DNA from 3 places in the Rodentibacter caecimuris genome. Region 2 is predicted to be linked to each of the others. Evidence: riboswitches for the same ligand, from Rfam matches in the RefSeq annotation. Region 2 holds a riboswitch; each other region holds the start of a gene.
The links. A riboswitch is a leader RNA that binds a small molecule or an ion and turns the genes downstream of it on or off. The one in region 2 is predicted to bind thiamine pyrophosphate.

Region 1 (7,018 bases), 470 kb from region 2:
ATAATAGTTGATTTGACCAGGAACGATGTCTTTTGGCGTGATCGCATTGATATATTGCTCATAAGATGAGTCTTTATCGTTTGGTAAACGCATATAACCGGGTAGGGAAGTCGGTAACAATCCCATGTCTGTCGTACCTTGTACGTTTGAGTGTCCTCGTAATGCGTTAATACCACCACCCGGCATCCCCATATTACCTAATAGTAATTGGATCATTGCCATCGAACGGATATTTTGTGTACCGATAGTATGTTCTGTAAAACCGAGTGCATATAAATGCGTCATGGTTTTATTTGGTTTTGAGGTTTCACCGATTTCTTCACAGATTTGTAAGAATAGTTTTTGTTTTACGCCGGTTACGCGTTCGACCATTTCCGGTGTGTAACGAGAAACGTGTTCTTTCAATACATTAATCACACAACGTGGGTTTTGTAATGTCATATCACGTTTAACCTGACCATTCTCATCAAATTGGTAATTCCATGTTGATTTGTCATAGTTACGCTTATCCGCGTCGTAACCTGAGAATAGTCCGTCTTCAAATTTAAAGCCTTCGTTGACTAAGAAAGAAGCGTTAGTATAGTGTTGAACATATTCGTATTGAATCTTATCATTTTCCAATAAGTAACGAATCACACCCATTAAGAACGCAATATCGGAACCGGAACGAATCGGCGCATGAAGATCAGCGATAGAGGCTGTACGGTTAAAGCGTGGATCGATAACGATGATTTTTGCACCGTTTTTCTTCGCTTCAATCGCCCAACGGAACCCAACAGGGTGGGCTTCGGCAGGGTTACCGCCTTGAACAATGATTAAATCGGCATTTTTGATGTCAACCCAGTTGTTTGTCATGGCACCGCGACCAAATGATGGAGCAAGACTTGCTACCGTTGGTCCGTGTCAAGTATTAGCTTGGTTACATACCGGCACCATCCCGAGCATTCGAATCCATTTTTGCGTTAGTAACGCGGCTTCATTGCTCATTGCGGAGGCTGTCATAATCCCAGTGGTTGACCAACGGTTAACGGTTTTCCCGCTTGCATCGGTTTCTATAAAATTGGCATCGCGATCATCTTTCATTAAGCGGGCAATACGTTTAATTGCCTCCTGCCAAGAAAGGCGTTCCCATCTGTCTGAACCTGGTGCACGATATTGAGGATATAAAGAACGGCTTTCACTGTTTACATAATCTAGTGCGCCGGCACCTTTCGGACAGAGTGCGCCACGACTAATCGGATGGTCTGGATCACCTTCAAGGTGAAATAATTTTGAACGGATATTTGTACTTGTGTAGCTGCTTAAGCCCGTATTCGGTTTGCCTGTACTATAAAGCAACATACCGCAACTGACGGCACAATATGTACAGGTGTTACGAGATTCATAGGCGCGTAATAATTTATATTCACGCGGCGCTGCTAACGCGTTTGCCGGAGCAAAACCTAACATAGCAGCGGAGGTTCCCGCCATACCACCTGCACAGATCTTAAAGAATTTTCTTCTTGAGACCTGCATAATCACTCCTTTCAACAATAGGTTGTTGAGATATTATTAGATAGTAAAGAAATTCATCTAGAAAATTTAGTTGATTTCGTTAGAATAACGCCGATCAACAGACTAAATTGAGTATAAAAAAACATCAATTTAAGCTTGTCGTAGAATACCTATTTTTTAGTGATAAATCCATAATCAAAATGCATTATATCCACAAAATACGTGACTAAGATCACGAAATTAGCAAGAAAACTTAACATTTTCGTTACATGATTAATAGGCAGGTTATCAATGAATGGGTTAATTGAACAATCCATCAATTTTTTTTTAAAAAAGCCAAAAACATCAGAAAAATCAACCGCACTTTTACAAACAAAAAACGATTTGCTCGCTGTTGAAACCCCGGTTTCACTTGTTTATAACGGTATTTCTCATGCTGTGATGATGTGTTCTCCGCAGGATTTAGAAGATTTTGCTTTAGGTTTTTCTTTAACGGAAGGCATTATTAATCAACCTGCTGATATTTATGGTATTGATGTACAAGAAGTGTGTAATGGCATTGAAGTGCAAATTGAGCTTTCCAGTCGTCAATTTATGGCACTTAAAGAACATCGACGAAATCTTACCGGACGTACGGGGTGTGGAATTTGTGGCACGGAACAGTTAAACCAAGTATATAAAAACTTTCCTAAATTAGACCGCACTTTTCAGTTTGATGTTAGTTTGCTCGATAATTGCCTTTCTACGTTGCAGGAAAATCAACAATTAGGTAACCAAACCGGTGCAACCCATGCCTGTGCATTTTTTGATTTACAAGGCAATATACTTGCTATTCGAGAAGATGTTGGACGTCATGTAGCATTGGATAAACTGCTTGGTTGGTATGCTAAAACCGATAAACAGGGTTTCATTTTGACATCAAGTAGAGCAAGCTATGAAATGGTGCAAAAAGCAATTTCATGTCGAGTAGAAATGTTAGTCGCAATTTCCGCGGCAACGGATTTGGCGGTAAAAATGGCTGAAACTCATCATTTGACATTGGTAGGGTTTGCAAGAGAAGGTAAGGGGAATGTTTATACAGGAAAAGAGCGGTTAATTTTTTAGGTGTTTTTCGCGATAAAGTGTTTCATTAATTCTTATCATAAAAAAGACGAGGCTGATTGAATCGCCTCGTCTTTTTTGAAGTTTATTCCCCTTTTACTTCTTTCATCCAGCGATCAATTAAACGTTTCGCTTCTTGGTCGGCGCCAAACCGAATGAAATCAATATCAATTAATTTTAATTTCATCGGATTGGGGAGATTTGGGTGCGATTTTGCGTGGATATTGGTCGGTAACTGATAAGAATCAGCTTCACGCCACGGAATTTCTTGTGCTTCGGCGGACAGGACAAAATCAATAAAACGTTTGGCATTTTCTAAATTTCGTCCGTTTTTGATAATACTTGCAGCCCCTAGGGTGTAACCGACTCCTTCGCAAGGCAAGATGCCGACAACAGGCGCGCCTTTATCTTTTTCACGTACATAGGCGTGCATAAAACTAATATTCACTGCCGTTGCACCGGTAGAAAGATTGCTGGTTGCCATGCCACTTTTGGTATATTGGTTGATATTTTTGTTTAAGGCTTTTAAATAATCGAACGCTTTATCTTCACCCATAATTTCGATTAAGGTCGAAAGAATACTATATCCCGTACCGGATACACGAGGATCGGGATATTGCACTAAATCCTTAAATTCCGGTTTTAATAAATCCGCATAACATTGTGGCTTGGCGATGTTTTTTTCGGTAAGGGATTTTTCATTTATCCCAATGCCAAGTTCCATCAAATAAATAATTGAAGTGGTATCCCCGCGTTGTTCTACCAATTTTTTAAATTGAGGCATAATATCTTTTTGTTCAGGGGAACGATAAATCGCAAGCAAACCGGCATCTCGTGCTTGAAGGTGCGGTTCAAAGGTTCCGCCATACCAAACATCAGCTTGAGGATTATCTTTTTCTGCTTTGAGCTTGCCTAGCACAGTGCCGGTGCTATGACGCACAAATTGTGTTTCAACATGATATTTTTTGCTAAATGCTTGTGAAACTTTCTCGCAGGTAGTGTTTTGAACGCTGCAATAAACAACGAGTTTTCCTTGTGTCTCGGCATGATTTGGTAAACTGAAACCTAAAAGAGTACAAAGTGCGGTAAATTTTAAGGTATTTTTTAAATGCGCATAGTGGGTCATCATGCATCCCTACTTATTATTAATTGATGAATTAAAGAAAAAAGTAAGTCAGCCCTTGAGGAAGAGAAGATTAGTTTCCTACGTCAGTGCTAACTGCTTCAGGTTCACGGGTATTTCTCAGCGATTTTGCACCCCGACTAACCGAATCCACTATAAGCTGTCCCCCTATTTTTGTAAAGTCGGATCTGTTTATTGTTGCTGTCGTTGTGATGTTTTAAATGTACAAATATATGGAGTTTTTGTCATGAAAAATAGTGGTTGAAATACAAGCAGCCGCCTTCAGGAGGCTGTGTATTGAAACATTCCGAAGTTACTTGATGAAGCAGCGAAAAAAGGCAGCCGCCTTCAGGCGGTTGTGTATTGAAACATCTTTGTAGTATTCATCTACTCTCAAATCTAAAGCCTCCGTCTTGGAATAGTTGAGTATTAAGTGATTACAGACCTTTTGTTTAAAACTATAGTTAACGCTAGATTCGCTTACAAATAATGTCTATAATGACTGTAAATTTAAACAGATAAAATAATGTTATGACGGATATTTCTGAATTACTTGATGGGTTGAATGATAAACAGCGTGAAGCGGTTGCGGCTCCCCTTGATAACTGTTTAGTGCTGGCTGGGGCGGGAAGCGGTAAGACCCGAGTATTAACTCACCGTATTGCTTGGTTGATGGCAGTAGAAAATATTTCTGAAGGGAGCATTATGGCGGTGACTTTTACCAATAAAGCCGCAGCGGAAATGCGCCATCGTATTCAAGAAACATTAGCCAAACATTCCCAACACAGTTTATTCGGAATGTGGATTGGCACTTTTCACAGCATTGCTCATCGTTTATTGCGTGCGCACCATTTAGATGTCGGTTTGCCGCAGGATTTCCAAATTTTGGATTCGGAAGATCAATTGCGTTTAGTTAAACGCTTACTAAAATTGCACAATTTTGATGAAAAAGCCTTTCCTCCCAAACAAGCTTGTTGGTACATCAATAATAAAAAAGATGAAGGTTTGCGCCCGCACGAGATCGAGGATTTTAACGATCGCCAAGAGCGTGAATGGATTAAAATTTATCAAATTTATCAAGATACCAGTGACCGTGCGGGATTAGTGGATTTTGCGGAGTTATTGATTCGTGCTTATGAATTATTTGAAAAAAAACCGCTGATTTTGCAGCGTTACCAACAACGTTTTCAACATATTTTGGTAGATGAGTTTCAGGATACCAATAAAATTCAATATCAATGGATCAAAACCCTTGCCGGACAGAGCGGAAAAGTGATGGTAGTGGGGGATGATGATCAATCTATTTATGGTTGGCGTGGCGCACAAGTTGAAAATATTCAAAAATTCCTGAAAGATTTCAATGCCAAAACCATTCGTCTTGAACAAAATTACCGTTCTACCGCGAATATTTTAAATAGTGCAAATGAATTAATTGCCAATAATACGGATAGGCTTGGGAAAAATTTGTGGACGGAAGGGGAAAAAGGAGAGCCTGTTGGAATTTATGCCGCTTTTAATGAGCTGGACGAAGCCAAATTTGTGGCGTCGCAAATTCAGGATTGGGTGGATAACGGGGGAAAACTGGATGATTGTGCCGTGCTTTACCGTAGCAACAGTCAATCCCGCGTGATTGAGGAGGCTTTAATTCGTAGTCAAATTCCTTATCGGATTTATGGTGGGGTGAGATTCTTTGAACGCCAAGAAATTAAAGATGCCTTAGCCTATTTGCGTTTGATTAATAACCGACAAGATGATGCGGCATTTGAACGCGTGATTAACACGCCGACACGAGGGATTGGTGACCGCACTTTAGATGTCTTACGAAATTTAACACGTGCACGTCAAATTACATTATGGCAGGCGATACAAGTTGCCATCCAAGAAAATATGCTTGCGGGACGAGCATCCACCGCATTATTACGCTTTCAAGAATTAATTAATTCTTTGCAGCAGGATACCTTTGAAATGCCGCTTTTTGCTCAAACGGATTTTGTGATTAAACATTCCGGTTTGTATGAAATGTATAAACAGGAAAAGGGAGAAAAGGGCGAAGTGCGGATCGAAAACTTGGAAGAATTAGTCACTGCGACACGTGAATTTATAAAACCCGATGAGGCGGATGACATGACGGATCTTACTGCTTTTCTAACTCATGCCTCGCTTGAAGCGGGAGAGGAACAAGCTTCACCGCATCAATCTTGTGTCGAAATGATGACATTGCATTCCGCAAAAGGATTGGAATTTCCCCGTGTATTTATCGTCGGCGTGGAAGAAGGTCTGTTTCCGAGTTTCCGCTCTTTTGAAGAGCCGGGGCGTTTGGAAGAAGAACGCCGTTTGGCGTATGTCGGTATTACCCGTGCAAAGAAAAAATTGACCATTTCCTATGCGGAGAGTCGTCGTTTATATGCAAAAGAAGAACGCCATCTCCCATCCCGTTTTATCGCAGAGTTACCGCGAGAATGTATCCAAGAAATTCGTTTGCGCGGAACGGTTACACGGGCAATGAATCTAGCGAAAGTGGGAACGCTGTCTCATTCGATAGAGAATGAAAACGGATGGAAAATGGGGCAAAAAGTGAAACATGAAAAGTTTGGTGTCGGTACGGTGATTAATGTTGAAGGGAGCGACAATAACACAAGATTACAAATTGCTTTCCAAGCCCAGGGCATTAAATGGCTGATTGCGCATTTGGCAAAGTTAGAAAAGATGTAATTCCCTTCTCATATTCCAACAAGACATAGCCAATAACCTTTAGTGATTTGGCAAAGTAAGCTAAAGTGCGGTAGAATCCGATAGATTTTTTATTTTACCTATTGGTTTTTTTGAAAAGTGCGGTGAATTTTGACCGCACTTTTTGTTAAGTGATTATCAACAAATTCCCATGTTTAAATTTATCTTCAAACGTATTTTGATGGTGATTCCAACTTTCATTGCCATTACTTTTGTCACCTTTGCTCTCATCCATTTTATCCCAGGTGATCCGGTAGAAATTATGATGGGGGAACGGGGCTTAACGCCTGAGGTTCACCAGCAAATGATGCATCAATTAGGTTTAGATCTTCCTCTATATCAGCAATACTTCAACTATATTGGTAATGTGATTCAAGGGGATTTTGGCGCTTCATTTCGTACACAACAACCTGTTATTACCGAGTTTTTTACCCTTTTCCCGGCTACGACTGAGTTGGCTTTTTTTGCGTTGCTTTGGTCGCTACTCGGTGGCCTGATACTCGGCACAATAGCTGCGGTGAAAAAAGACAGTTGGATTTCTCATGGAGTAACGACTATTTCACTGACTGG
Region 2 (7,018 bases):
GCATGAATACCGGGGCGTGATAATTGGTAAATGCTTAAGGTTGTGGTCGCAAGATCTTTCCAGTTTTTGCGCACCCCTAATTCGATTTGTCGGCTAACAACCGGTTTTGCCATAACGCCGGTATCCTCATCGGTTGCACCCGGTTCCAAATCTTCTAAATAATTGGCATAAAAAGTTAAGTTTGGATTAGGTACATAGGCTGCCATCACCATTGGGCTAAAACGATTTTCGTGATAACGAACATCTCGGCTTGGTTTTGCCGGATAAGGCAGGGCGTGTTGTTTAATCCACTGGAAACGTCCGCCGAGTGTTAAACGAACTGTGTCATCAATAAATGAAGCGGTATCTGCAAAGGCAAGGCTGTAACTCGCTAGTTTTTCGTTCGTTGCGCCCTGCGTTACAGCACTATTAGGCTGACGGGATGTAATAAATTGCGGGTGATAAAGGTTGATATTGGAATAAACATTTTGATTTAAAACCGCCCCCTGATCGAAATCACGTTGGCGTCTTACCGCATCAAACGCTAAATTCCAGTTGTGGTTGATCGAACCGGTTTCAAATTCACCTTGTAATTTTAGATTTCCGCTTGTTGTACGAATATGGTAATCCATCGCTCTTAGTTGTTGTAAACGATATTGTTCGGTATAGGTGGTTTCATCCATCATTCGAACTTGACCGAATTTGCCGTAATAGCGTGATTCCATATAACCCAAGCCACCGGATAACACCATGCTATAAGGCAGCTCATATTCAAAGGTTCCCATAATGGTTTGATCTTGAGTGGTTTGACCGTTCCAATACGGCACAAAATTTGTATCGCCGCTTGGGGAGCTTGGTAAACGATAGTTTAAGCGCTGAATATCTTGAATACGTGCACGACCGCCATGTGTTGCCCGTTTGGTGTACATATAATCAATACCGGCACGGAATTTCTCACCACGATAGTCTAAACCCACAGCAAATTCTTTGTTTCGTTCGTCATAATTACGGCGTGCCGTATCACCATCACGATATTTCCCGTTTAGGCGGATACCCCATTCTTTATTTGCACCGAAACGGCGACCAAAATCAAAGGTTTCCTGTAAACGATTGTTGCTGTACCAAGCAAAACCAAGTTGATTAATGTCTTTATCAGTCGCCCGTTTGGTCTCAACATTTAAGGAAGAACCGGCGGCACCCTCAGGATCCATTCCGGCGACAGCCGTTGAAGCACCTTTAATTAACTGAGCCGAGCTAACGGCAGCGGTTGGGGAGCTATAAGTAGAATAAAGTCCCGCTAATCCGTTAACCGTAATTTGACGGGCATCCAGTTGTAATCCTCGCACATAAATTCCCGATAACGTATTGGTTTCTCCACCGAAATTCATTACTGAAGAATCAATTTTAGCAATCCCGTCTAAAAGATTACGTTGTTGAGAATTTTCAAAGGCTTTTTCATCATAGTGAACAACCGCAATAGGCGAAGTAAATGCAGTTTGCATCCCAAGTAAACTGAGATTAACAATTTCTTTTTGTTTTTCACCAGCGGCTTTTGCTTTTTCCAATTCGGTGACGACATTCACTTGATCCAATACCATTTCGGAACTTGAGCTGACATCGGTTTGTGTTTCCGCCAACACTGAAACAGATACACCGGTAAAAAGTGCGGTGTAAAGAATACTGTGTTTAAACGCCATATTTGCTTTCCTTAAAATTGATGTAATAAAAAAGAGCGGTAAGTATAACTGAAAATAATTATTTGCCTCAATAGGAATAATTTGTATTTGCTATTAAATGAAAATTTAGAGAAAAATAACCGCACTTTTGCTTGTTTTTTCTTCAGCGGCGGTATAGACTCTTAATCACTTTAGTCGGGGTGCCACGATGTGGCTGAGATGATACCCGTGAACCTGAAACAGTTAGCACTGACGTAGGAAACTAATATGCCAAATTATCTTTTCATTTTTCATTCCATTCTTAATTTTTCATTCTCGCCTATTCAAATCTCTTATTAATTTTGAGAGTCGGCAATGGCGTATATCCGGAATTTAAGTCTTAACTTTGCTGTTCAAGCCTTATTTGAGCGGCTTAATTTATTTCTTTCTAAAAAATTATTAGGTTCATCAGGCGAATCGACGTTGTTACGTTTGAGCGAAAGTATTGATATTCAGGGTTCGGTTCAAGAACAAATCAATGTTGAACCTAATCTATGTATAGCGTGGTTTACGCTAGAACTTTAAATAAGGAGACAAAATGATCACTCAACTTATTGAACGGGCACAACCTCATTGGCAACACTATATTGAGCATCAATTTGTTCGGCAACTGGCTCAAGGCACGTTAGCTAAACGTTGTTTTCAACATTATTTGAAACAAGATTATCGCTATCTTTTTCATTACAGCCGCGCTTTTGCATTGGGTATTTTTAAAGCAAAAAACTTTGCAGAAATGGCGGTGCCACGCAAAACATTAGACATTCTTAGCCAAGAAATTCAATTACATATTAATTATTGCAAGCAGTGGGGGATCAGTGAACAAGAGATGATAAACACGCCGGAAAGCCCGGCTTGTGTGGCTTATACGCGTTACTTATTGGATGTGGGAATGACGGGCGGATTGGCGTAGCTTTATGCCGCTATTACGCCTTGTGCCGTTGGTTATGCTCAAGCGGCTTACTATATCACAACGCATTATCCACGCTTGCCGAATAATCCTTATCAGTCTTGGATTGATGTTTATTCAAGTGCTGATTTTCAGCAAGCCGCAGCAGAAACGGCTGATTTTTTGACATCACTTTGTCAATCATTAAACCCGACTCAACTTACCCATATTCAGAACATTTTTACCACGGCGACACGTATGGAAATTAATTTCTGGCAAATGGGATTAGATTTATCTTAACCACAAAAAGGAGACTATGATGGAATCTATTTATCTTACAAAAATCCGTGAGCAAAATCCGCTCATTCATAATATTACCAACATTGTTGCGGCTAATTTTAGTGCCAACGGATTATTGGCATTAGGGGCTTCCTCGATGATGTCCGATAGCGAAGGGGAGATGGTCGAAATGCCAAATTTAAGCCAAGCTCTCGTGATTAATATCGGCACATTGATCGGCAAAGAACAAAAATCTATGTTGTTGGCAGGTAAAACGGCAAATGCGAAAGGGATCCCTGTTGTGCTTGATCCTGTCGGCGTAGGAGCAACGAGCTATCGGCGAGAGACCATACGTCAGCTGTTGTCTGAAATAAAATTTGCACTAATTCGTGGTAATGCCGGTGAATTGGCAACAATTGCAGGTGAAGCGTGGCAAGCGAAAGGCGTGGATGCCGGACAAGGTAACGTCGATTTGAAAGCCGTTGCCCAACGTGTCGCAAAGCAGCATGGCTGTGTTGTATTGATTAGTGGGGAAGTTGATGTCATCAGCGACGGTAGGCAAACCGCTACGGTGCATAATGGTACGCCGTTGTTCCCTAAAGTAACGGCATCGGGCTGTTTACTCAGTGCGGTCTGTGGGGCTTTCTTAGCTGTGGATTCGGGCGATCATTTTGCGGCAACCCTCGAAGCCTGTGTCGCTTATACCGTTGCGGGCGAACTTGCCGCTCAAGGTCTGACTACTCAAGTCGGCCAATTCCAAATTCGTTTATTAGATGAATTAGCGGCGCTTTCCCCTGAAACGATTGCACATAAAGGGCGGATCAATGAGTAATATTCCCCAAGTATTAACCATCGCCGGTTCGGATAGTGGCGGCGGTGCGGGTATTCAAGCCGATCTAAAAACCTTTCAAATGCAAGGTGTGTTCGGTACTTCAGTGGTGACTGCCGTAACGGCTCAAAATACACAGGGAGTATTTGATATTCACACTATTCCATTGAAAACCATTCGTTCACAACTACAAGCGGTGAAAAACGATTTCAATATTGCAAGCGTGAAAATTGGCATGCTCGGAACGCCGGAAATTATTGAATGTGTGGCGGAATCTCTTAAAGAACGTCCATTTGGCAATTTGGTTCTTGATCCTGTGATGATCGCGAAAGGCGGCGCACCACTCTTACAATCGCAGGCGGTTTCGGCACTTATTGAACATTTGCTCCCGCTGGCGGATGTGATTACTCCCAATCTTCCTGAAACGGAAGCCTTAACGGGGATGACGATTTACGATGAAATGAGCATTCAAAAAGCGGCAAAATCCCTCCAAAAGTTAGGGGCACGTAATGTGATTATCAAAGGCGGGCATTCCCTGAACTCGCAGAGTGAACAATGCCAAGATTGGGTTTTGCTTGACGATGGTGGTTATTTTGTATTGGAAAGCCCACGTTTTTATACGCCACATACGCATGGCACCGGTTGCACCTTTTCCGCTTGTTTAACGGCAGAATTGGCGAAGGGAAAACCGTTGCAAAGTGCGGTCAAAATTGCCAAAGATTTTATTACGGCAGCAATTAGTCAGCCGCTCAATATCGGTCATGGGCACGGGCCGACAAACCATTGGGCTTATCGTGATTTAGTTAATTTAAAGAGGAATGATTAAATGCAAAAAATTCGAGAAATCCTACCGCTTTACTTTGTAGCGGGAACGCAAGATTGTCGGCATTTGGGGGAAAATAATGCACAAAATTTACTTTCTGTATTAAAACAAGCATTAGACGGCGGTATTACTTGTTTCCAATTTCGGGATAAAGGCAAATTTTCCCTTGAACACTCGCCGGCAGCACAAAAAGCGTTAGCCATTAGCTGTCGGGATATGTGCCGTGAATATCGCGTGCCGTTTATCGTCAATGATGATGTTGATTTAGCTTTTGAGCTTGAGGCAGACGGTATCCATGTGGGACAAACCGATATGGCGGTACAGGTTATTCGGGCAAAAGCGAATAAAGCGATGATTGTGGGGTGGTCGGTTAATTTATTAGAAGAAGCCAAAATAGGCGAAGCAATGGCGGAGATTGATTATTTTGGTATTGGGCCGATTTTCCCAACGCAATCAAAGGAAAATCCCAAACCGACACGTGGTATGGGGTTTGTTCAAGATTTGCGAAAATCAGGCATAACGAAACCGTTTGTTGCGATTGGCGGTGTGAAGTTGGAACACGTTCGCACTTTAAGGGAATTTGGGGCTGATGGTGTGGCGGTAATTTCAGCGATCAGTCAGGCAAAAAATGTTGAAATGATGGCTAGAGCGTTAAGAGAGGCTAGCCGGTAAATTGGCTGGCAAAAGTATGCGTTAAATTTGAATGCCTTTCCTTGGAGAAAAATAATGAAACAAAACAGTCCGAAACAAATCGCAATGGCAACAATGATTGGTACGGCGATTGAGTATTTCGACAACTATATTTACGCAATGGCCGCCGTGTTGGTGTTTAACCAGCAATTTTTTCACGCTGCCGATCCTCTCTCAGGGCAGATTGCAGCCCTTTCTACACTCGCTTTAACTTTTATTGCCCGCCCTTTAGGTGCCGCATTGTTTGGGCATTTTGGCGATCGTATCGGGCGCAAAAATACCTTTGTGATGAGCTTATTGTTAATGGGCGTTTCTACTGTGATTATCGGATTATTACCGAGTTATGAAAGTATCGGTATTAGTGCAACAATTTTGCTCTGTTTATGCCGTATCGGACAAGGCATCGGTTTAGGCGGAGAATGGGGCGGTGCCGCATTAGTGGCTGTTGAAAATGCGCCGGAGGGCAAACGTGGTTGGTATGGTACGTTCCCACAACTTGGTGCACCGTTAGGCTTATTATTGGCGAACGGTGTATTTTTGTTGATCGGCGCCATTTTCGGACAGGCGGCAATGTTAGATTGGGCGTGGAGAATTCCGTTTTTATCTTCAATTCTATTGGTTGGTATCGGTTTATATGTGCGGTTAAAACTCACTGAAACCCCGATTTTTCTTGAAAGATTAAATAAACCGCAAGCTAAAGGTTTGCCAATGTTAGAAGTCATGACAAACCATTTCAAATCTTTTTTCTTGGGAATGCTCACTTGTATTGCCGGTTACGTGTTGTTTTATGTCATGATCGCATTTAGTCAAATCTATGCGAAATCCGCACCAACCGTATCGGATGCCGGTTATGCAATGGGATTGGGATTTTCCCCTCATATTTTCACTGCCTTATTAATGGCAAGTGCGCTTTCTTTAGCGGGCACGATTGTCATTTCGGGCAAATACATTGATAAAATTGGTCGTCGGCTTTGGCTGATTTGGACTACCGTCGGTGTTGCGATTTTTGGTTTAGCATTGCCGTTTTTCCTTGAAAACGGCACGGCTCACAGTTTGTTTTGGTTCTTAGTTATCGGAATGGGATTAATTGGAATGGGGTATGGGCCGCTTGCCAGTTTTTTACCGGAATTATTCCCAACCCACGCCCGTTATTCAGGGGCTTCACTGACTTATAATATTGCAGGGTTATTTGGTGCGAGTGTGGCTTCTATTATCGCTTTACCGTTAAATGCCCATTACGGTTTAAAAGCAGTGGGAATTTATTTGACATTAAACGCCCTGTTGAGCCTGATTGGTTTATGGTTTATTCGGGAAACGAAAGGTACGAAACTAGAGGAATGCTGATTTAAAATAACAGGCGGTCATTTTTCACGATATTGTAAAACATTATGAAATTTGACCGCACTTTTTTAATTGATGGCGTAACAACCTTACTTCAGTTTTTCTAATCGAGCCATCAATACGTCATCACCTAAATTTTGTGTTTTTCTCATTCGATAGAATAATAAAATAGCGGCAAAAGTGAGTGAGACCACAAACGCAATCCAGAAACCCTGCGCGCTAATGCTTGGCATAAGCCAATCGGTTCGAGCCAACGTATAACCCAACGGCACACCGATCACCCAATAAGCGAAAAGCGTAATATAGAGTATTACTTTGGTGTCTTTATAACCGCGTAACACACCGCTTACCACCACTTGGATCGTATCGGAAAACTGGTAAATAGCGGCAATAAGTAATAAACCGGCAGCCATACTAATCACGGTGTTATCCGTCACAAAAATGCCGGCAATTTCATAGCGAAAGAATACCGTAAT
Region 3 (7,018 bases), 350 kb from region 2:
GCGCCAGACCGTCGCGTTGAAATCGCAGTTAACGGTACTAAATAATTTCATTTAGTTATCCGTTGATGGATTAAATAGAAAAAGGCCTAAACTTCGGTTTAGGTCTTTTCTTTTAGTAAGAAGAATTTTGTTAATTTTATTAATAGGAACATTATCATGAAAAAATGGCTTGTTATTATCCTTGTTGTTATCGTGGCAGGATTTACTTTAATGTCTAGTTATAACGGTTTAGTTAAAGCGGAAGAAGAAATTGATTCTGTGTGGGCAAACGTAGAGTCTTCTTATCAACGCCGTGCAGATCTCATCCCAAATTTAGTAAATACAGTGAAAGGGCAAGCAAATTTTGAACAGCAAACCTTAACGAATGTGATTGAAGCAAGAGCAAAAGCGACACAAACTAAAATTGATCCTGCAAATATGACGGAAGAACAACTTGCTCAATTCCAGCAGGAACAAAATCAAGTGGGATCCGCATTATCCCGATTACTTGTTACTGTTGAACAATATCCGCAATTAAAGGCGCATGAAGGCTTTATGAATTTACAAGCACAACTTGAAGGAACAGAAAATCGTATTAATGTTGCCCGTAATAAGTTTAATGATGCAGCTCGATTGTATAACCAAAAAGTGCGTCAATTTCCAACAAAATTTGCTGCGTTGATTTTGGGTTTTAAAGAAAAACCTTACTTTAAATCCTCAGCCGGTGCTGAAAATGCGCCAACAGTAAATTTTAACTAGGACATAGCGGATGAAATTCCTTTCAAGAATCCCTGTTGATAAAAAACAAATTGAGGCGGCAATTGCTCGCCTTGAAAGTCAAAGTTCGGCAGAATTACGGGTTTATATTGAACGTAAATTACCAAAAACCGAAAAAGGATTATCGGCGATTGAGCGAGCATTACAAATTTTTGGTGAGCTTGATATGCATCAAACGGCAGCAAAAAATGCAGTATTAATTTATGTTGGATACAAAAATCATCTTTGTGCCATTATTGGTGATAAAGGAATTCATCAATTTGTCGATGATGCTTATTGGCAAAAACAATGTGATTTAATGATTGCACGATTTAAGGAAAAAGCCTACACACAAGGTATCGTTGAGGCGATTGAACATATTACCGATACCTTAAAAACGCATTTTCCTATTCAAGTTGATGACAGAAATGAGTTGCCAAATGAGGTGATTATTCATGACTAAACTTTTGCAAATCATGAAAAGTGCGGTTGTTTTTATCTTCGTTTTTTGGGGCGCTTTTGTCTCTGCCGCACAGTTTCCGCCTACGCCAAATCCTTTCCATTATGTGAATGATTACACCAATACGCTTTCCTCACAGCAACGGCAACTTCTAGAAAACAAACTGGTCTCTTATGGAGAGGCAACCAGCTCGCAAATTGCCGTTGTGCTTGTACCGACTACCGGTGAATATGAAATTGCGGATTATACTTTTGCCTTAGGTGATAAGTGGGGAATAGGGCGTAAGCAGCTAAATAACGGCGTTTTAATGTTAATTGCAAAAAATGATCGCAAAGTATTTATTGCGACAGGGCAAGGTTTAGAAGGGGTATTACCGGACGCTTTTTTATCACAGGTTATCCGCAATGCAATTTTACCGCAATTTAAACAAGGGCAGTATGCACAGGGTATTAATGACGGATTAAATGACATAATCGCTGCAAGCCAAGGGGAATACGGTGCTTATCAAATGGAAGATAGTGAGTTTGATAAATATATTCCTTTCATTATGGTGCTGGTGTTTATTGCCTTTGTTGTGTTTGGCGAATATCAATATCATAAAGATGAAATTTATATCAGCCCGAATCAGCGTGATCAATTGAATCGAATTGTGCGTCAATCAACATTATCCCGCCGTCGCGGAGGCTCTGGTTTTGGTGGGGGATTTGGCGGCGGATTCGGTGGTGGCGGTTCATCGGGAGGCGGTTTTGGCGGTGGAGGATTCGGTGGCGGCGGTGCCGGCGGAAGTTGGTAAACCTGACATAATTACTCAAGTTCTAATTTGTGATACCTCTAACTTATGTTAGAATACGTGCCTCTATTTTTTACGGGGAACATTATGGAAACGTTAGACAAAATCAAAAAACAAATCAGCGAAAACCCGATTTTAATTTATATGAAAGGCTCACCAAAATTGCCTTCTTGTGGTTTTTCTGCTCGTGCGGCAGAGGCATTAATGAACTGCAAAGTACCTTTTGGTTATGTGGATATTCTTCAGCATCCGGATATTCGTGCTGAGTTACCTGCTTATGCTAATTGGCCAACTTTCCCACAATTATGGGTAGAGGGTGAATTAATTGGTGGCTGTGATATTATTCTGGAAATGTATCAAGCAGGTGAGTTGCAAACGTTATTAAGCGAAGTTGCAGCAAAGCACCAAGAAGCATAATCTTCCATCCTTAAAACCCGTTTATTGCGGGTTTTATTTTGTCTAAATTTTGTGATCAAACTAACAGTTTTGTTTCAAGGTGCTTGTATATTTTAAAAAGTTTATATAGACTTTTAACCCTTAGTCGGGGTGCTAACATTGTTTGGCTGAGAGATACCCGTGAACCTGAAACAGATAATGCTGGCGTAGGAAACTAACTCTTTTCATTAGGCTGTTTCTTCATTTCTATTTTTATAAGGACAGTACAATGAAGAAAATAATCCTCATTTCAACCGCACTTTTTGCTGCTTCTGCATTTGCTCAAACTGCTGCACAACCACTCACTGTTTATACTTACGATTCTTTTAGTGCCGATTGGAGTGCCGGGCCGAAAGTCAAAAGCGGCTTTGAAAAACAATTTCCACAGTGTCAGTTAAATTATGTTGCCTTTGATAATAATGGTACTTTGTTTAATCGTGTACGCTTAGAAGGAAAAAAAATTAAAGCGGATGTGGTATTAGGTTTAGATAATCATCAAATTGATGAAGCCAAAAAATTAGCAATGTTTGAGCCTAACCAAGTGGATCTTGGTAAATTGGCATTACCGCTAAAATGGGATGATCACACATTTTTGCCTTTTGATTTTGCAAAATATGCTTTTATTTACGATAAAAATAAATTAACTAACCCACCAACAAGTTTGAAAGAATTGATTGCGCGTAAAGATCTAAAAGTGCTATATCAAGATCCGCGAACCAGTAGTATCGGACGCGGTTTATTACTTTGGGTAAATGCCCTTTATCCGCAGTCGGAAGCACAAAATGTCTGGAAAACCTTGTCAGAACACACTGTAACGATTACAAAAGGTTGGACAGAAGCCTACGGTGCATTCTTAAAGGGGGAGGGGGATCTCGTGTTAAGCACAAACACCTCGCCAATTTACCATATTCTTTCTGAGCAAAAAGATAATTATATGGCTACGGAATTTAGTGAAGGCGGCGTATTACAAGTGGAAGTCGTTGCTAAAGTGGCGAACCGTAATAATGCTTGCGCGGATCACTTTCTTGATTATTTGATTTCACCGGAAGCACAAGCCGATATTGCGAAAAATAATGTGATGTTACCGGTCATTGATAGTCCTATCGAAAGTCATATTGATGCGCTAAAAAAACATACTCAAAATACGCCGGTACTGGATACGTCAAAAGTCACGGGAGAACAATTAAAAACTTGGATTAATCAGTGGCAAAAAGCACTTTCTAAATAGTTTCTAATGATATCGTTGTTTTCTTATCCGCATTTCCGTCCTCGTCATTATATTGGCGGAAGTGCGGTTATTTTTTTCATTGTTTTGCTTTATAGCACATCGCTTTCTGCAGTATTTTCCGTCGGTGGAAATTATTCTTGGGAGGCTTTCAAGCAGGATGACTATTTACATCAAGTTATCTTTTTTAGCTTCGGGCAAGCCTTTTTGTCAGCATTGCTTGCTGTGCTGCTCGGGGCATTATTTGGACGTGTGTTTTTTTATCAGCCTTTCCCGGGAAAACGTCTTATCCAGCGTTTACTTTCCCTTACTTTTGTGTTGCCGGCGCTTTTGGCGATCTTTGGCTTACTCGAAATTTATGGCACAGAGGGTTGGTTAAGTCGGCTAATGCAGTGGTTAGGGATTAATTGGAAACCGACAATTTATGGGTTGAACGGTATATTAATTGCCCACCTCTTTTTTAATATTCCCCTTGCTGCGAGGGTAACGCAACAAGCCTTGCAAGCTATTCCCTCAGAACAACATCAGTTAGCCGCACAATTAAATATTCAAGGTTGGCAATTTTTTCGTTTAATTGAAATGCCTTACCTTAAAAACCAGCTTTTACCGACTTTTGTTCTCATTTTTATGCTGTGTTTTACCAGTTTCACCATCGTGCTTTCTCTTGGTGGCGGGCCACAAAATAGCACTTTGGAGGTTGCTATTTACCAAGCGATCTTTTTTGAATTTGATTTTCCTAAAGCGGCTTTATTTGCCTTGATTCAATTTGTTTTTTGCTTTGTATTATTTGGAGTATCCCAAATTTTTGCTAAACCGCCGGAAACCAACCTTTCCCAATGCTATATTTGGTTGATGCCGCCATCAAGTGCGGTCAAAATTTTTAATGTTTTTATTTTGTTTAGCGTATGTTTATTTCTTTTCATACCATTGCTGAGTATTGTGGTGGAAGGGGTGAGGGCACCGGAATGGTTTAGTTTTTGGCAAGATCCCCAATTATGGAAAGCGTTAATCTATTCCCTTTCAATGGCACCCGCTTCAGGTGTATTAGCGATAGTGTTTTCTTTTTTATTACTTCTGCTTTCCCGCCAGCTACAATGGCTTCATTTTCCTGTGTTTGCAACCCTCATTCAAACCGGTGGTATGATGATTTTAGCCGTACCAACGTTAATTCTCTCGGTAGGATTATTTTTAATTTTACAGGAAATGGATTTTAGCAATGTTCATTTATTTTTAATTGTCGTGCTGTGTAATGCGTTAGCCGCAATGCCTTTTGTCATTCGAATTTTAAGTACACCGATGATGCAAGCTACGCAGTATTACGAAAAATTGTGTTTATCGCTAAACCTTAAAGGGTGGCAACGCTTCAAATTAATTGAATATCCCTTATTAAAAACACCGCTAAAATATACCTTTGCTTTGGCGACAACACTCTCTTTAGGGGATTTTACGGCAATTGCCTTATTTGGTAGTCCGGATTTTACTTCTTTACCGCACTTGCTTTATCAACAAATCGGACAATATCGGAGTCAAGAAGCGGCGATTACGGCATTGATTTTGCTTAGCTTATGTCTTGGATTATTTATGTTTATTGAACACAATAGGGAAAACCATGATTAAATTAAAACAAGTGAAATTTAATTATCAATCCATGCCGATGATGTTTGATTTACAGATTGGTGAGCAAGAAAAAGTAGCGATTATCGGTGAGAGTGGTGCGGGAAAAAGCACTTTATTAAATCTGATCGCCGGTTTTGATTATGCCAATGCGGGGGAAATTTGGCTTAACGGTGAAAATCATACGAGAAGCGCCCCTTATGAACGCCCGGTTTCCATGTTATTTCAAGAAAATAATTTGTTCACCCATTTGAGCGTGGCGGAAAATATCGCATTAGGCTTAAAACCGAATTTGTCCCTTTCAAAGGAAGAGGAAATGCGAATTGAACAAGTCGCAAGTGCGGTCAATTTACAGGATTTTTTAATGAGAAAATCGACCGCACTTTCCGGTGGACAAAAACAACGTGTTGCATTGGCACGTTGTCTGTTACGTGATAAACCCATTTTATTATTGGATGAACCTTTCTCCGCACTTGATCCGCAATTACGTATGGAAATGTTAAAGTTGCTCGACCAGTTATGTGATGAAAAAATGCTAACCTTACTGCTTGTTACCCATCAGCCTAAGGAATTAGAAGGGCATATTGATCGTATTATTCATATTCATCAAGGACAAAATTTATAGGAAAAAAGTATGACAACCGTACAATCTGTTCAATTAACCGAAATAACTCCTCATCCCTCAGTGGAGTATTGGTCTGTTTGTAAAGTAGAAGCGTTGTATGAAACGCCTTTTTTGGAGTTGATTTATCGAGCTGCACAAGTACATCGCGAATATTTCAATCCGCAGGCAATTCAACTTTCAACATTAATGTCAATTAAAACCGGCGGTTGTCCGGAAGATTGCAGTTATTGCCCGCAATCGGCACGTTATCAAACCGGTGTGCAAAATCAGCAATTATTGGATGTGGACGAAATTATTGCTAAAGCCAAAATTGCCAAGTCTCGCGGTGCGGGGCGATTTTGTATGGGGGCGGCATGGCGTGGTCCAAAGCCCAAAGATATGGGAAAAGTAACGCAAATTATTAAGGCTGTGAAAGAGCTTGGCTTGGAAACTTGTGGTACGTTTGGATTATTACAAGACGGAATGGCTGAAGAATTGAAAGAGGCGGGATTGGATTATTATAACCATAATCTTGATACCGCACCGGAACATTATCATGAGGTTATCGGCACACGCCGTTTTGATGACCGCTTAAGTACCTTAGGTAAAGTTCGTAAAGCAGGTTTAAAAGTATGTTGTGGCGGTATCGTGGGAATGAATGAGACCCGTAAAGAGCGTTCCGGTTTAATTGCCAGTCTTGCGAATTTAGATCCTCAACCTGAATCGGTTCCCATTAATCAGTTAGTTAAAGTGGAGGGAACCCCTTTGGTTGATGCAGAAGATTTAGACTGGACGGAATTTGTTCGTACTATTGCCGTTGCACGAATTACGATGCCAAAAAGTTATGTTCGCTTATCGGCAGGACGCCAAGGAATGACGGAAGAAATGCAGGCTATGTGTTTTATGGCTGGTGCCAATTCTATTTTCTATGGTGATAAATTACTCGTTACCGGTAATCCTGAAGAAGACGGTGATCGATTACTTATGGCAAAACTCGATCTTGAACCCGAAACAGAAGAAAATCGAAAAATACTTGAACGATAGAGTAGAAAGGATAAAAGTGCGGTTAATTTTAACCGCACTTTTTGATTTTAATTATTTTTTGATTCAAACTCCGCTAATGCCTCGTCAAACTGTTCGGCAACAAGAGGGTGC

Region 1: linked by a shared signal. The riboswitch ahead of FEE42_RS11465 (ABC transporter substrate-binding protein) and the one ahead of FEE42_RS00975 (hypothetical protein) in region 2 are both predicted to bind thiamine pyrophosphate.
Region 3: linked by a shared signal. The riboswitch ahead of thiB (thiamine ABC transporter substrate binding subunit) and the one ahead of FEE42_RS00975 (hypothetical protein) in region 2 are both predicted to bind thiamine pyrophosphate.

Annotation. Positions count from the first base shown of each region.
Region 1 covers NZ_CP040863.1:2,342,897-2,349,914, forward strand. The annotation lists gene fdnG (formate dehydrogenase-N subunit alpha) at 1-1,515, opposite strand, end outside; gene fdhD (formate dehydrogenase accessory sulfurtransferase FdhD) at 1,786-2,598, shown strand; gene FEE42_RS11465 (ABC transporter substrate-binding protein) at 2,681-3,721, opposite strand; TPP riboswitch at 3,780-3,867, opposite strand; gene uvrD (DNA helicase II) at 4,250-6,430, shown strand; gene FEE42_RS11475 (ABC transporter permease subunit) at 6,600-7,018, shown strand, end outside.
Region 2 covers NZ_CP040863.1:203,271-210,288, forward strand. The annotation lists gene FEE42_RS00970 (TonB-dependent receptor) at 1-1,676, opposite strand, end outside; TPP riboswitch at 1,842-1,933, shown strand; gene FEE42_RS00975 (hypothetical protein) at 2,010-2,219, shown strand; partial or broken gene tenA (thiaminase II) at 2,233-2,880, shown strand; gene thiM (hydroxyethylthiazole kinase) at 2,900-3,691, shown strand; gene thiD (bifunctional hydroxymethylpyrimidine kinase/phosphomethylpyrimidine kinase) at 3,684-4,514, shown strand; gene thiE (thiamine phosphate synthase) at 4,515-5,183, shown strand; gene FEE42_RS01000 (MFS transporter) at 5,235-6,545, shown strand; gene FEE42_RS01005 (MATE family efflux transporter) at 6,632-7,018, opposite strand, start outside.
Region 3 covers NZ_CP040863.1:2,457,591-2,464,608, forward strand. The annotation lists gene ompA (porin OmpA) at 1-45, shown strand, start outside; gene FEE42_RS11955 (LemA family protein) at 157-738, shown strand; gene FEE42_RS11960 (TPM domain-containing protein) at 749-1,198, shown strand; gene FEE42_RS11965 (TPM domain-containing protein) at 1,191-1,988, shown strand; gene grxD (Grx4 family monothiol glutaredoxin) at 2,073-2,402, shown strand; TPP riboswitch at 2,518-2,611, shown strand; gene thiB (thiamine ABC transporter substrate binding subunit) at 2,650-3,648, shown strand; gene thiP (thiamine/thiamine pyrophosphate ABC transporter permease ThiP) at 3,655-5,262, shown strand; gene thiQ (thiamine ABC transporter ATP-binding protein) at 5,255-5,884, shown strand; gene bioB (biotin synthase BioB) at 5,894-6,907, shown strand; gene putP (sodium/proline symporter PutP) at 6,955-7,018, opposite strand, start outside.